Regions from separate parts of the Phyllobacterium sp. CCNWLW183 genome, predicted to be linked through region 2. Evidence: riboswitches for the same ligand, from Rfam matches in the RefSeq annotation. Region 2 holds a riboswitch; the other holds the start of a gene.
The links. Region 2 has a riboswitch for thiamine pyrophosphate ahead of thiC (phosphomethylpyrimidine synthase ThiC). Riboswitches for the same ligand answer to the same signal wherever they lie in the genome.

Region 1: it holds a riboswitch for thiamine pyrophosphate, as region 2 does, so the genes downstream of both, thiE (thiamine phosphate synthase) here and thiC (phosphomethylpyrimidine synthase ThiC) in region 2, are expected to answer to the same signal.

What each region holds. Positions count from the first base shown of each region.
Region 1 is NZ_JBBCBN010000003.1:427,670-435,723, reverse strand. It holds gene V9K95_RS10260 (ABC transporter permease) at 1-404, shown strand, start outside; gene nikC (nickel transporter permease) at 401-1,324, shown strand; gene V9K95_RS10250 (ABC transporter ATP-binding protein) at 1,321-2,154, shown strand; gene V9K95_RS10245 (ABC transporter ATP-binding protein) at 2,151-2,921, shown strand; gene V9K95_RS10240 (TadE/TadG family type IV pilus assembly protein) at 3,070-4,095, shown strand; TPP riboswitch at 4,146-4,249, shown strand; gene thiE (thiamine phosphate synthase) at 4,314-4,979, shown strand; gene thiD (bifunctional hydroxymethylpyrimidine kinase/phosphomethylpyrimidine kinase) at 4,976-5,776, shown strand; gene V9K95_RS23685 (transglycosylase SLT domain-containing protein) at 5,799-6,572, opposite strand; gene V9K95_RS10220 (FadR/GntR family transcriptional regulator) at 6,877-7,620, shown strand; gene V9K95_RS10215 (sialic acid TRAP transporter substrate-binding protein SiaP) at 7,654-8,054, shown strand, end outside.
Region 2 is NZ_JBBCBN010000001.1:730,262-738,315, reverse strand. It holds gene V9K95_RS03465 (endonuclease/exonuclease/phosphatase family protein) at 1-754, shown strand, start outside; gene V9K95_RS03460 (NUDIX hydrolase) at 758-1,471, shown strand; gene V9K95_RS03455 (PhzF family phenazine biosynthesis protein) at 1,524-2,462, shown strand; tRNA gene V9K95_RS03450 (tRNA-Lys) at 2,575-2,650, shown strand; gene V9K95_RS03445 (RidA family protein) at 2,736-3,080, shown strand; gene rpsU (30S ribosomal protein S21) at 3,248-3,526, shown strand; gene V9K95_RS03435 (NAD(P)H-dependent oxidoreductase) at 3,708-4,277, shown strand; TPP riboswitch at 4,323-4,443, shown strand; gene thiC (phosphomethylpyrimidine synthase ThiC) at 4,546-6,363, shown strand; gene thiO (glycine oxidase ThiO) at 6,365-7,360, shown strand; gene thiS (sulfur carrier protein ThiS) at 7,329-7,526, shown strand; gene V9K95_RS03415 (thiazole synthase) at 7,528-8,054, shown strand, end outside.

The DNA.
Region 1 (8,054 bases), on a different contig from region 2:
TCATCCTGCCCGCCTCAGTGCTGGGTTATTTTTCGCTGGCCTATATCAGCCGGATGACGCGTTCTTTCATGCTGAACGAGCTTGAGCAGGAATATATTGTTGCGGCGCGCGCCAAGGGCCTGTCCGAAACCCGCATCATCTGGGCCCATGCCCTGCGCAATGCGGCAGTGCCATTGCTGACTGTGATTGTGCTCTCCTTTGCCAATCTGCTTGAGGGGTCAGTGTTGACCGAAACGATCTTTTCCTGGCCAGGCCTTGGCAGCTACATCACCAATTCGCTGCAAAATGCCGACATGAATGCGGTGCTCGGCGGCACGATTATCATTGGTGCCGTGTTCATCGCCATCAACCTTCTTTCCGATCTTCTGTATCGGCTACTTGACCCACGGACACGCGCACGATGAGCGAGATCGCAAAACCAATTTCCCGCCGCGAATGGCTGATGAGCGACCGGCCGCAATCGCGTATGCAGGCCCGGCTTGGCCGCGCTTATTTGATCTGGAGCCGTTTTGCCAGCAACAGGCTCGCCGTGATCGGACTTGGCATCATTTTTGCGCTGGTGCTGGTGGCGCTATTCGCTCCTCTGCTTGCGCCGCATTCACCGGTTGCAGGCGATCTGCGCAATGCACGGCTTTTGCCGCCCGGTGGCGATTATTGGCTCGGCACAGACGATCAGGGCCGCGATATTCTTTCGCGCCTTATCTATGGTTCGCGTCTGACGCTCTATGTAGTTGTCCTCGTGGCTATCATCGCCGCGCCGATTGGGCTGCTTGTCGGCACCATCGCCGGTTATGCCGGAGGCTGGGTAGACGCAATTCTTATGCGGCTCACCGATATCTTCCTGGCATTTCCAAAGCTCATTCTGGCTCTCGCTTTGGTGGCGGCGCTCGGACCTGGCATTGAGAATGCCGTCATTGCCATAGCGGTCACCTCGTGGCCGCCCTATGCACGCATTGCCAGAGCTGAAACGCTGACCGTGCGCAATTCCGACTATATTGCCGCCGTGCAGCTCATGGGTGCATCACCCATGCGTATCGTCCTGCGCCACATCATGCCGCTTTGCCTTTCATCTCTGATCGTCCGTGTGACACTCGACATGGCCGGAATTATCCTGGTCGCCGCAGGCCTTGGTTTCCTTGGTCTGGGCGCACAGCCGCCATTGCCTGAATGGGGTGCGATGATCGCATCCGGCCGCCGGTTCATCATGGATCAATGGTGGGTGGCAGCCGCACCGGGCTTTGCAATTCTCATCGTCAGTCTGGGCTTTAATCTTCTTGGCGATGGCTTGCGCGATGCGCTCGATCCAAAGGGGAACAACCAATGAGCGCCTTGCTGACAGTCAAGGATCTTCGCGTGCAATTTCCGACCCGCACGGGGGTCGTGGATGCTGTGCGCGGCGTTTCGTTCACGCTTGGTCGCGAAAGGCTCGGCATTGTTGGCGAGTCCGGTTCAGGAAAATCCCAGACCGGGCGCGCAATCATGGGGCTGACGCCACATCACGCAAAGATCACCGCCGATACGTTGAATTTTGACGGAATGGATCTTCTGGATATTTCGGCAAAGGAGCGGCGAAGCCTGCGTGGAAACCGCATCGCAATGATCCTCCAGGACCCGAAATATTCGCTCAATCCTGTGATGAGCATCGGCAGGCAGATTGTTGAAACGCTGCGTACCCATGAAAAGGTGAGCAAAGCCGAGGCGCGCAAGCGCGCGCTCGACATGCTTGCTGCTGTGCAGATACGTGATCCGGAACGGGTCTTTAATCTGCATCCGCATGAAGTTTCCGGCGGCATGGGACAACGCGCCATGATCGCGATGATGCTGGTGACCGGACCGGAGCTGCTGATCGCGGATGAACCGACTTCCGCGCTTGATGTGACAGTGCAGCTTGATGTGCTGCGAATCCTTGACAATCTGGTGCGGGATCGCGGCATGGGTTTGATCTTCATCTCCCATGATTTGCGGCTGGTCTCCTCCTTTTGCGACCGCGTTATCGTCATGTATGCGGGGCGGATCGTCGAAGAAATCGCCGCTGCAGACCTGAAGAACGCAAAACATCCCTATACGCGCGGGTTGATGAATTGCATGCCGCAGATCGGCACCGACCGGCATCCGCTGCCGGTCCTTGACCGCAAGCCGGAGTGGGCCGCATGAACAATCTGCAAGTGGCGGCTCTCAGCGTCGAAAATCTTGAAGTGAAGTATGATCGTTTTCGCGCATTGCGCGGCGTCAGTCTTGATGTCCAGCAGGGCGAGTCTTTTGGTCTGGTGGGCGAGAGCGGCTCGGGAAAGTCAACCTTGCTGCGAGCCGTCGCGGGACTTGCACCTGTTACCGGCGGCGCGATCACAGTCAATGGCAAGACGCTTGGCTCGTCCCGGACAAAAGCATTTTACCGTGAAGTGCAAATGGTGTTTCAGGACCCCTTTGGCTCGCTGCATCCGCGCCAGACGGTGGATCGCCTGTTGCTGGAACCATTGGTCGTGCATGGCTTTGCCGATATCGAAAAACGTATCCTGCGCGCGCTTGATGAAGTGGGCCTTGGTTCAAGCTTTCGCTTTCGCTATTCGCATCAGCTTTCCGGCGGTCAACGCCAGCGTGTCGCCATTGCCCGTGCATTGATCCTGGAGCCTTCAATCCTGCTTCTTGATGAACCGACATCAGCCCTTGATGCTTCGGTACAAGCGGAAGTTCTCAACCTGCTGGAGCAGATAAGGCGGGATAGAAAGCTGACCTTCCTGATGGTCAGCCATGATCTGGCGGTGGTCACCCATATGTGCGACCGGCTGATGGTAATGCAGAATGGCGCAGAGGTGGAACGCCTGTCGGCGACAGACCTTGCCCGTCATGCTGTGAAGGAAGATTACACGCGCAATCTTCTTTTGGCGAGCGAGGGTTTTGTCCGGCCGGAAGCATCCATATAGAGCTGTAAGGTTCACCGGATTTTTACCATTGCTGAACATTCAGGCGCTCTTTACTGCCTGAATGCAGAATGGTGAAAATCTGAATGAATTTCATAAGCCGTCATTCACATGGCTGAATCAATGGTCTGCCCAGCGACTGGAGTGGGCCATGAAAAAAATAAGAAACTTTCTGAAAGACCGTAGTGGCGCGACAGCCGTCACATTTGCATTGTTGCTCGTACCTATGGTGGGAATGACCGGGCTTGCCGTGGATTATACCCGCGCAAGCAGCGATCGTTCGCAACTGCAAAACGCAGCGGACGCAGCCGTGCTGTCGGGTGCAGAGATCTATGATGGCAAGGACCTCAAGCCGGTAAATGCGCGCATTCTTGAAAGTTTACGCGCGAATGTTGCGGATTACGACGCACGCGGAATCATCAAGAATGTCACTGCAATTGAAAGCATTCCACCGCAGATCGTTCTTACACTGTCGACGTCGATGGGTACGACATTTATGAAGGTACTGAACCAAGACACAATAAACGTAGCAGTGAAAGCGGTAGCTTCGAGCGCAATTTCACCCACTGAGGCGACCTTCAACATAACGAAAGTCAAGGGAATCTATTATAAAAAGATATCCATGATCGCCGTTAGGAAAGATGGAACGGAACACGAGGTTGCCTCAATCGAATATACAAATCCCCAGCAAGTGGACGGGCAAGGTACTTCTAAGCCTGAGGTAAACAAAGCGCAGACGTTTGCATTGGGCGAAGTGAGTGAACTCTACTTCACTATGATTGTGAAAAAGGAAGGTTGTCCCATTGGTTATGTTAACCCAAAAAATCGCGATGGGTCGTTGCAGAAGAAATGTGTCGCGACAACCAATTCGCGCGAACAGCTAACGAGCATCCCTGAAAATCTCACTTTCAGTGACTATAGTAAGCGGCTGAATAGTGCCCATGCTTTCTTGGTTAAAAGCAACAGAAGATATGATGCGTGGCGATTGGCGTTGAACGGCGCAACCACGACTACGGCGGAAGAAAAAGATGCTTTTGTCATGGACGATCTCATGAACTGCAAGGGCGAGAAGGAGCATCATGGCTGGGAAGACGGGGGCGGCACCGATCCCGATTTTGAATACGACCTGACCACAGGCTGCACGTATGACTTCTCTAAAGTTATGTTGACCCAATAACCCGAACCACACCTGCGCATTGACTTCCACGATGCGCCATCTCATCATGAGTTCATTCCGAGGGGGGCATCGTACGATGCTGAGATGGCGCTGAGCCAAGACCCTTGAACCTGATCCGGATCATGCCGGCGTAGGAACGGGAATTGAGCAATTATCGCGCTGGTTCGTCTTTCTTCGCACATATCCGGGTCTCCAGTTTTGAAAATGGAGTCCGTGACGTGCCAAATGTAGATTACCGCCTAAATGCCATTGTCGATTTTGATGCTATTGGCCCCGACAAGGATTTAGGGGCGCTGGCTCTGGCTGCGGTGCGTGGCGGTGCAACAATTATCCAATATCGTGACAAAAACTCCGCAACGCGTGACATGATTGATCGTGCACGGCAGATACACGCCGCGATCAAGGCGACAGGCGTGCCGCTGCTCGTCAATGACCGGATTGATGTTGCGCTTGCCGTAGGCGTGGAAGGTGTCCATGTGGGGCGCGAAGACATGGCGGTTGCCGATGTCCGACATCTCCTCGGGCCAAATGCGATTATCGGACTGACCGTCAAGAATGAACCGGACGCGCAAGCAGCGATTGATGGCGATATTGACTATGCCTGTATTGGCGGCCTGTTTGAAACACCCACCAAGGAAAACCTGCAACCGATCGGCTTTGACGGGTTCAAGCGCCTGGCTGCCATCATACGCAAGGCAAAACCGCATTTGCCTATAGGCGCTATCGCCGGTATTGGGCTCGAGCGCACGCCGCTTGCCATTGAAGCGGGTGCTGATGGTGTAGCGGTCATTTCTGCGATCTTCCGTCAGGACGATCCGCAAGGAGCGGCGCACACTTTGCGGTCGGCGGTGGATGAGGCATTGCAGGTAAGAGAGCCAGCATGACCGCAATAGCGCTGACTATTGCCGGGTCTGACAGCGGCGGCGGGGCAGGAATCCAGGCCGATTTGAAAACCTTCTCGGCGCTCGGTGTTTATGGCGCGAGTGTGCTCACCGCGATCACTGCGCAGAACACCCATGGTGTTACGGCCATTGAGAATCTTTCGCCCGATATCATCCGGGCTCAGATGGACGCGGTTCTTTCCGACCTTGAGGTGAATGCAATCAAGATCGGCATGGTATCGACAGTATCAACCATAGAGACAATTGCGCAGGGGCTTGATCGCTGGCAGCGCAAAGCGGTGTTCGATCCTGTCATGGTTGCAACTGCGGGCGACCCTTTGCTGGAGCCAGCGGCAATCGACGCTCTGCGCCAGCTTCTCTTGCCGCGCGCGCTGCTGCTGACTCCCAATTTGCCGGAGGCGGCCTTGCTAACAAATATGCCGATTGCCGAAGATGAAGCCCAGATGGTGCGGCAAGCGAAAAAGCTGCTCGAACTCGGTCCCTCAGCCGTACTTATAAAGGGCGGACATGCCAAGGGGGATATGAGCACCGATATCCTGCTTGATGGGTCCGGAATGGAGCGATTTTCGACGCCGCGTATCAAGACAGTCAATGATCATGGTACTGGATGCACACTGGCGTCTGCCATTGCCGCTGGCCTGGCAAAAGGAATGGCTCTGCATGGTGCCGTTAGTGAAGCCAAGGACTATCTGACGGCTGCCATGGCGGCTGGCGAAATGCTCAAAGTCGGCAGCGGGCGTGGGCCGGTCCACCACTTCCATCGCTGGTGGGCGGCCTAGCAGCACCGGTGCAGTTTTGATTTCAGAGTGGAGCGGCGGTGCTGGCTGGTGTCGCGTTGCTCAAGCCTGTAGTTGCTCCACTGGTGGAGGCTGCCGAAGCAATGTCAGGCCGTTGCATCGGCAACGGGATCGCTGCCGGAAACGCCACAGCGGGTTCTTCTGAATAAGCGAGTTGCGCCGGCATGGCAGCCGGTGTTTCAGCGGGAGCCATCGCCGTCATCGTCGCGGGTGCAACAGGCGTGCTTGACGGTTTCAGGCCGGTCTCTTCCAGAAGGCCCTTTTTCTTGGCCTGATAATAATAGCCGCGAGCGTAAAGCCGCACGGCCTGATCAGGATTGTTATCGGCAACCTTGTAGGCGCCAGCAAGATACTTCACGCCAAATTTGAGATTTGTTTCTGCATCCAGCAAATCTTGCGCAGAGCCGGTGTGACCCATGCCGCGTGCTGTCGCGGGCAACATCTGCATCAGACCCCAATAGGGACCGTTGCGAGCCTGTGGATTACCGCGGCTTTCCCGATGCACAATGCGGCGAACCAGCGATTCAGGCACTTCGTAGGCAACCGAATATTTTGAAATCAAACTGTCGAGCGGCGTACCGTTATCTTTGAATTCAGGGGCGCTTCTCGTGCTTGTGGCAACCGTGACGGTGCTCTTGCTGTCCGTGGCCACATCGGAATTAGCGGGCGCTTCGGCCGCAGCAACACGCGGAGATTGTTCAGGAATTGGCAGTGATGCAGCCTCGGGCAGCTTGGGATCAGTCGTGGTGCAAGCGCCCAAAACCAAGGCGAAACTCAAGCAAGCAAAGGTCCGAAGTGATCGTGTATCAGGCAGCATTTATCACCGGTTTGACGAAGCATCTCTTTTAACGATTGGTTTCTCATAGCGCGTTCGTTCGGTTTAGAGGCAATCACTTTCTGATACAAAATGTAACAATGCTCATGGGCGCCCTGTCAAGGCGAGACAAGTTGCGAAAACCTGCCCTGTTAAAACCGATCCGAACCAGCGGTTGACTCGCTCATATATATCAATGTATCAGTTATATATTGGTAAGGCCAGTTTACCAGTTGCCGGAAATGGGAAGCCGGGTGGGGAGGTTTAAATGTTCGCAGCCATTCAGTCACGCCGGCTTTACCGGCAGGTGGCAGACCAGATACGAAGCCAGATCGAACATGGTCAGCTTGGTGTCGGAGAGCGGTTGCCCGGTGAACGTGAACTGGCGGAGGAACTTGGCGTTTCCCGTCCCACCATTCGTGAGGCTTTGATTGCCCTCGAGGTCGAGGGGCTCATCCATATTCGCATGGGATCAGGTGTTTACGTGGCGCGGTCGCCGCGGGAGAAACACCTGCGGATTCAGCCTGACGAGCTTGAAGGGCCGTTCGAGCTATTGCGGGCACGCGCGCTGATCGAGTGCGCTATTGCCGAAGAAGCCGCCCGCACAGTGACAACGAAACATATAGAAGCGATGGACGATGTGCTGACGCAAATGGCGCGCACATTCAACAACCCGCAGGTGTCGATTGCGCTCGATCGCACCTTCCACACGACCATTGCCGGCATCATGGAAAATTCCGCGCTCGACCGCGTTGTCGGAGAGTTATTCGACCAGCGCATGACGCCTTATTTCACCAGGCTGGCCAGTTATTTCGAGAGTGCGGCTTCATGGCGGGAGGCTTTTGAGGAGCACCGTGCAGTACGCGATGCCATAGCAGGTGGTGATCCCGCTCGCGCAAAATCTGCGATGCAATATCATCTGCATCAATCGCAGCTGAGATTTTCCAGAAGTTTCGACGAGGAGCTGGAAACGGAAAGAGACCAATCTGCAAAGATGTCTCGACAGAAATAACGCGAACTAAATTCAATAAGGGAGGAAATAACAATGAAATTCAAACTGGCTACACTTCTTGGTGCTGCTGCGGCGCTTGCCATTTCGGCAGTGGTTGCACAGGCGCAGACCACGCTGAAATGGGCGCACGTCTATGAGACGTCCGAACCATTCCATACGGAGTCCGTATGGGCGGCGGAAGAAATCGCCAAGCGCACCAATGGCCGTTACAAGATTGACGTGTTCCCTGCATCTCAGCTTGGTAAGGAAGCTGATATCAACCAGGGATTGAAGCTCGGCACAGTGGATATCATCATTTCGGGTTCAAGCTTTGCTGCCCGTGATTCCAAGCCGATCGGCGTTACCTATTTCCCCTATATCTTCCGCGATTCCGACCATCTGATCGCCTATACCAAAAGCGATGTCTTCAAGCGGCTTGCCGCTGGCTACGAGGA
Region 2 (8,054 bases):
GCGAGATCAGACACGTGACGGTTTACCGATCGAATTTGTTGCGATGACGAGTCATGCCCATCTCACATATAATGATTTTGGTATTTATAGCGCTGACCTGGCGTTATTGGGTATCGAATCCTACCAGCGAATATTCAAGCGTGACTGCCTAGAGATCGACGTGCGCATCGGTGGAAAGCCGTTGACGCTTTTTGTCAGTCATTTCAAATCCATGGGCACGCCTCGCAACGGCATGGATGGGCGGGCTGCTTCCATGCCCGTCCGAGTTGCGGAGGCAAAGGCCGTGCGCCGTATCATCGAAGACAAATTTGCCAGCAGTGGGGGATCAGCTGATAAGAGCTGGGTCATCTGTGGTGATTTCAATGATTATCGAGAGCGTGTTCTTATCAAGGGGGACACGCTGGTTGGGTACATGTTCGAGCCGGTTAAAGAGATGGAAAGCAGTCTTAACATCCTGCTTGAGGGTGGCTTTTGTGAAAATCTGGTAGAAAGACGCCCCGAAATGGATCGCTGGACGCTTTATCACACGCGAGGACCCAATGAACGGCACTTGTGCCAGCTTGATTATATCTTGGCGTCACCGTCCTTGGCGCAGAATAACATGCAAGCTGTTCCCGACATCATCAGACAAGGACAGCCATTCCGGGCAGTATTCCCACCTGATCAAAAGTTTGAACGTTTTCCTCGTATTGGCTGGGATCGCCCCAAGGCCAGCGATCATTGTCCTGTCGTAGTTACGTTTGACATGGTTTGAACAATGAAAGCCTCTCCCGAGAAGACGGTGATTGAGCTCAAACATGCCGCGATACGGATAGAAAGTGGCTCGCTAACCTATGAATTAGAAAACAAGTCTGAAATTGGGGCAAATTGGGAAGAGGAAATTAGAGCCAATCCTACTCTTTTCAATGGCGATTTCTTTATGGCTGAGCAGGCTCACGTCAACGGTGATGCCTTCGAAGCGGTCTATAAACGCACGCGTTTCAAAACGATGATGCACTGGAAGAAGAATCGGACATCACTGAAGCCTTGGCACGTTTATGCAGTAGGCGTGATCGTCTCTAACGACAATAAGCTGATCGCCGGTCGAATGGCCAGTTCAACGGCGGCGGCAGGGCGTGTCTATTTTCCGGCCGGTTCCTTTGATGAAGGTGATGTGCGCAACGAAATTATTGATATTGAAGGGAATATGAGGCGTGAGGTTTTGGAGGAGACTGCTATTGATTTAGCGGATGCTCAGGGCTTTGACAGCAATATTTATCTCGTTACCGCGGATCGCAGCATTGCATTGTTTCGTCGCTATTATTTTGATTTGTGTTCCCAAGAATTGTTGACGCGCATACGTCGCCATATCACTGCAGAACTCATTTCGGAGCTCGACGATGTTGTTGCAGTGGCTTCATCGGCTGATATGACCGATACAACACCCGTTACATTCCGCGCGTTCGGCGACTGGCATTTCAGCCAAATGTAACCGTTACAAGGTTTGACTTGCGCCCCTTTAGGGTTGGTCTATTTTTCATCAAATTGAAAAAGGGGCAACGCCCATGACATTCCGCCGTTATGAAATATATGATGTCTTTACTTCCGAGGTCCTGAAAGGGAATCCATTGGCAATCGTTCACGATTCGCAGGGCCTTGATGATGAGGCGATGCAGCGTATCGCCCGTGAGTTCAACCTGTCGGAAACAGTTTTCGTGCTGCCGGCGAAAAACGCCGCTCATACAGCATGGGTTCGCATTTTTACGCCGGATTATGAGATGCCGTTCGCCGGGCATCCTACGGTTGGGACAGCTGTGTCACTTGCGCAAAATCGTTTTGGTGAAGTTGAAAACGATCAAGATGCGCTTATTATTTTGGAAGAGCAGGTTGGAGCTGTTCGGTGCGGCGTAAGACTGGGAAAACACGGGGCTTTTGCGGAATTTGACCTCCCTAAATTGCCGCAACGGGTAGACTACAACTACGACAAGGTTGCCATAGCGCGGGCACTGCGGTTAGAGCGCGACGAGATTGGTTTTGAAAACCATGTTCCCAGCATTTGGGATGCCGGTGTACCATTTTTACTTGTGCCGATACGTGGTCTTGCATCAGCTGCTCGAATACGGATCGATCAGGCTGCAATGCAGCGGATAGCACCCCGAATTGGCCATAGGCAATTGCCGGTTTATGCTTACTGCCGTGAAACCGTAGGGCATGAGAACGATTTTCATTCGCGTATGTTTGTCAGTGACGAAGGAACTTATGAAGACCCTGCAACCGGCTCAGCGACAGCTGCGTTTGCCGGTGCAATTCACTTGTTCGATGAACCGCTTGATGGCGTACAGCGATTTTCTGTTGAACAAGGCTATGAGATGGGCCGGCTGTCGAAACTTGAGCTAGAACTCGATATTAAGGATAAGGCAATCATAAGCGCACGAATCGGTGGCGCGGCGATCAAGGTGGCAGAGGGCAAGTTGTTTGTCTGAGAGCGAAAATTTCATCTTCTTGCCGATCAGCGCGATAAAGTTTGGTGAAGGGCTGGACAGGCAAGATTTGCCCCGTTATAGAGCGCTCACTGTCGTCGCGGAAGCGGCTGACGGGCACATAGCTCAGTTGGTAGAGCAGCTGACTCTTAATCAGCGGGTCGTAGGTTCGATCCCTACTGTGCCCACCATTTTTCTGAAACGAGGGCCGTATGGCCCTTTTTTCTTGCACCAAGCAAGCCTCGGCTTGTCCGAAACCTTCCACAGGAGATTTTCATGAGCGTTCGTCGTATTGAAGCAGGCCCTCGCATGAGCCAGGCCGTGATCCATGGTAATACAGTCTATCTGGCCGGTCAGGTAGGTGGTCCGGGCAAGAGCGTAACAGAACAGACTAAAGACGTCCTGGCCTCGGTTGATCGTTTGCTCAAAGAGGCAGGTACAGATAAGTCGAAGTTGTTGCAGGCCATCATCTGGCTTGATGACATGAAGGACTTTGGCGAAATGAATGCAGTATGGGATGCATGGGTTGATCCGGCCAATGCTCCAGCACGCGCGACAGGTGAAGCCAAGCTTGCAACACCGGAATATAAGGTTGAAATCATCATCACGGCTGCAATCTAAAGATTGCGTATCCAAGTTTAATTGCTTGGGTGCACTGGATTTTTGGCGCGGGAATGAATAAAGTCCGCGCTTCTCCGGATTGCCGTTGTGGCAATTCTTCAAACGCTTGTCTGATTGTGGCCAGTTTTGGTACTGCAAGACGAGGCAAGCATGGGTAAGGAAAACGATTGCAAGTTCTCGTCCGTGATAACAATGTTGAACAAGCCCTACGGGTCTTGAAGAAAAAGATGCAGCGCGAAGGTCTATTTCGCGAAATGAAGGCCCGTCAGGCTTTCGAGAAGCCTTCTGAACGTCGTGTTCGCGAAAAAGCAGAAGCCGTTAGCCGCGCCCGCAAGGCCGCCCGCAAGCAGGCTCAACGCGAAGGCTTGTTGCCTGGACCAAAGAAAAAAGAACGTGTTGCACGCCCTGGCGCGCCAGCAGGTAACGACTATAATAATAATCGCTAATATCTGACGGGCTTTAACGCCCTTCATTGTGACGACAAACCCGCATGGCCAAATCGCTATAGCGGGTTTCGTTTTTTGTGGGACTACGCAGACATTCCGGGCAGTTTCAAAAAAGTGCCTTCTTGTGCGATGGGTCAATGTCTTTACTTATCGACTATCGCAGTTTTGGAGATATGATACTATGGCACTCAGGCTCAATATTATAATCGCAAGCACGCGGCCCGGGCGTGGTGGTCCTGCTGTAGCAAAGTGGTTCAACGAATTCGCCAAGCAGGATGGCAAGTTCGACCCTGTGCTTATCGATTTGGCTGATTTCAAGTTGCCGGTCTATGACGAACCGAATCATCCCCGCATGAAAAAATACGAACATCCGCATACAAAGAAGTGGAGTGAGGCGATTGAGCCGGCCGACGCTTACATCTTTGTCATGCCTGAATATGACTACAACGCGCCACCTTCGCTCATCAATGCCTTGGTCTATTTATGGAATGAGTGGAACTACAAACCTGTAAGCTTTGTAAGTTATGGCGGTGTTTCCGGTGGTTTGCGTGCTACCGAATCGGTCAAAGGGTTGATCTCGGCACTCCGTATGGTTTCGCTTGCAGAAAGCGTTCCCATTCCTTCGTACCAGCAGTTTATCAACGATGATGGCGTGTTCACGCCAAATGAACTGATAACTACCAGCGCCAGCACGGTTTTGACTGAACTTGCAAAATGGGCAGGTGCTCTGAAACCGCTTCGCGCTTCGTAATTTTATGAAGCGCTTGACAGCAATACGTCAGGCGGTTCACTTTAGGCCATTCACCAGGGGAGTCCCGACAAGGGGCTGAGATACTGCTTCAGGCATAGCCAAGCGCAGTGACCCGTTGAACCTGATCCAGTTCACACTGGCGTAGGGACGGTGCAAAGGTTATCGCGCATAGTGCATTCGCACTGAATCCATGATTGGATTCGCGAGGCTTCTTTCATCCTTCCGGCTCAGAACTGGGTTTCCTGCAATAACGCAAAGGAACCTGACGATGACTGCTGTAACAAAAATTACCGAGGCCCCGAAAGTTTCAACCGGGCCGCTTCCCGCGTCAATCAAGATTTATAAACCAGGGCAGATACATGCTGATATTCGCGTTCCCTTGCGCGAAATTGCGGTTCATCCCACCGCTGGTGAGCCAAACCTTGCGGTTTACGATTCATCCGGTCCCTACACTGACGCAACTGCAAGTATCGATATCAATAAAGGGATCGCACGTGTTCGTGAGGCATGGAAAATCGGTCAACAGGCCGATAGCTATTCCTATAAGGGGCGAATAATCCAGTCAGCTGACAATGGCTTCGCCACGGGCGAGCGGCTTACAAGAGAATTTCCTGTTCAATATCAGCCACGCCGCGCTTACGACGGAAAAGCGATTACGCAGCTTGCTTACGCCCGCGCGGGAATTATTACGCCTGAAATGGAATATGTCGCCATAAGGGAGAATCTCGGTCGGGAAGCCGCACGGAACCAAGTTCGGGATGGCGAGTCATTCGGTGCATCGTTACCGGATCATGTGACACCGGAATTCGTACGGGAGGAAATCGCCAGGGGGCGGGCCATCATACCTGCCAATATCAATCATCCTGAGCTTGAGCCTATGATCATAGGTCGGAATTTCCTCGTGAAGATCAATGCCAATATCGGTAATTCCGCCGTCACATCGTCGATGGAGGAGGAAGTCGAAAAGATGGTTTGGGCTATCCGCTGGGGTGGCGATACGGTGATGGACTTGTCGACCGGGCGCAACATCCACAATATTCGCGAGTGGATTATCCGTAATTCGCCGGTTCCCATCGGAACTGTCCCGCTATATCAGGCGCTGGAGAAGGTTGGCGGTATCGCTGAAGATCTGACTTGGGAAGTTTACAGAGATACGCTGATCGAACAGGCAGAGCAGGGCGTCGACTACTTTACTATTCATGCCGGTGTCCGACTGCATTATATTCCACTGACGGTTAATCGTGTCACGGGCATCGTCTCGCGAGGCGGTTCAATCATGGCAAAGTGGTGCCTGCATCATCACCGGGAAAGCTTTCTTTATGAGCATTTCGAGGAAATCTGCGATATTTGCCGTGCTTATGATGTCAGTTTTTCACTCGGTGACGGATTGCGACCCGGTTCAATAGCCGATGCAAACGACGCGGCGCAGTTTGCTGAGCTTGAAACATTGGGTGAACTGACTCAGATCGCTTGGGCCAGAGATTGCCAGGTTATGATCGAAGGTCCCGGTCATGTGCCGATGCACAAGATCAAAGAGAATATGGACAAGCAGCTTGCTGTTTGCGGAGAGGCACCATTCTACACGCTTGGACCGCTGACGACAGACATTGCTCCCGGCTACGATCATATTACCTCTGGCATCGGTGCTGCAATGATCGGCTGGTTTGGCACGGCGATGCTTTGTTATGTTACGCCTAAAGAACATCTGGGATTGCCCAATCGAGACGACGTAAAGGTCGGCGTTATTACCTACAAGATTGCTGCACATGCGGCGGATTTGGCCAAGGGGCATCCGGCGGCGAAGCTTCGAGATGATGCTCTATCCCGTGCGCGCTTTGAGTTTCGCTGGGAGGACCAGTTTAATCTCTCTCTGGATCCTGAGACGGCGAGACTCTACCACGATGAGACCTTGCCGAAAGAAGCGCATAAGGTTGCGCATTTTTGCTCAATGTGCGGGCCGAAGTTTTGCTCAATGCGCATTTCACACGACATTCGTGCGGAGGCTCAAAAAGAAGGCATGGCAGCGATGGCGGAGAAATTCCGCACAGGCGGCGAGCTCTATATGCCGCTCAATGCCGGGGAATGAGGTGAATATTCTGGTGAAAGGGGCCGGCGTTGCCGGCCTCACAGTTGCTTATGAGCTTCGAGCACGTGGAGCCGAAGTGACGATACTAGACCCCTTTGGCGGCGAAAATTCTGCAGCCTCCTGGTATGCCGGTGGCATGCTCGCACCTTGGTGTGAGCGCGAAAGCGCTGAACAGGCTGTCATTGATCTTGGAATGAACGCGGCCAATTGGTGGGAGTCTGTAATTCCCGGATCCGTGAGTCGCAAGGGAACGCTGGTGGTGGCCACACCGCGGGATGTAAAAGAACTGGAGCGCTTTGGCGCGCGGACGTCGGGCTTTGTGCGCATTGGTGAGGAAGCAATTTCGCTGTTGGAGCCCGATCTTGGCGAGGCGGCTTTCCGCAAGGGATTGTTCTTTGAAAGTGAGGCGCATCTGGCGCCACGTCAGGTTCTAACGGAATTAAAGGCAAAACTCGTTGGGTTAGGCGCCCGCTGCGAAACTGGGACGAGCGCCGCTGAAATTTCCAGCTTTGAATGGGTTATCGATTGTACTGGAATCGCGTCTCCAGATATTGATTTGCGGGGCGTGCGTGGCGAAATGCTCATCTTGCGCAGCAAAGACATATCACTGTCACGACCCATACGGCTTATTCACCCGCGGTTCCCGCTTTATATTGTGCCCCGACCGGACCACACTTTCATGGTGGGCGCGACAATGATTGAGAGCGATGCAAATGGACCGGTAACGGCGCGCTCAATGATGGAATTGTTGAACGCTGCCTACAGTGTTCACCCGGCATTTGGTGAAGCCGAAATTATCGAAACCGGAACAGGCGTTCGCCCAGCCTACCCAAATAATCTGCCGCGCGTGGTTAAAACGGGCAATTGCATCAGCATTAACGGACTTTATCGACACGGTTTTCTGCTTGCGCCAGCGATGGCAAAGCAGGCTGCCGACATGATCCTGAAAGAAAGGAGTATACGCCATGAAACTCACCGTGAACGGACAAGCGCATGATGTCTCGGCGCAAACTCTTGAAGCGCTGTTGTTAGAGCTTGAATTTGAGGGTGAATGGCTCGCAACAGCAGTCAATAGTGAGCTTGTACGAGCAAACGAGCGGCAGAATCACACTCTAAAGAATGGTGATCGCATCGAAATTTTGACCCCGAAGCAGGGTGGGTGAAATGTTGAAACTTTATGGCGCCGAAATATCGTCTCGCCTTTTGCTTGGTACGGCGCAGTATCCATCTCCTGCAATTCTTATAGATGCGATTAAAGCTTCAGGAACAGAGATCATAACCGTGTCGTTGCGCCGCGAAATGGCTGGCACGAAAACTGGCGACGGATTTTGGTCCTTGCTTCGTTCCTTGGAATTGCGTGTGTTGCCTAATACAGCCGGGTGTCACACAGTGAAAGAAGCTGTGCTGACTGCGCATATGGCGCGTGACGTTTTTTCTACAGACTGGATCAAGCTTGAAGTCATCGGCAACCACGACACTCTACAACCCGATGTTTTCGCTTTGGTAGAAGCCGCAAGGATTTTGAGCGAAGATGGCTTCAAGGTGTTTCCCTATACAACTGATGACCTCGTCATCGCTGAACGGTTGCTGGAAGCGGGCTGCGATGTTCTCATGCCGTGGTGCGCACCTATTGGTTCAGCCATGGGACCGCTCAATTTGCATGCATTGCGCTCGATACGCGGGCATTTCCC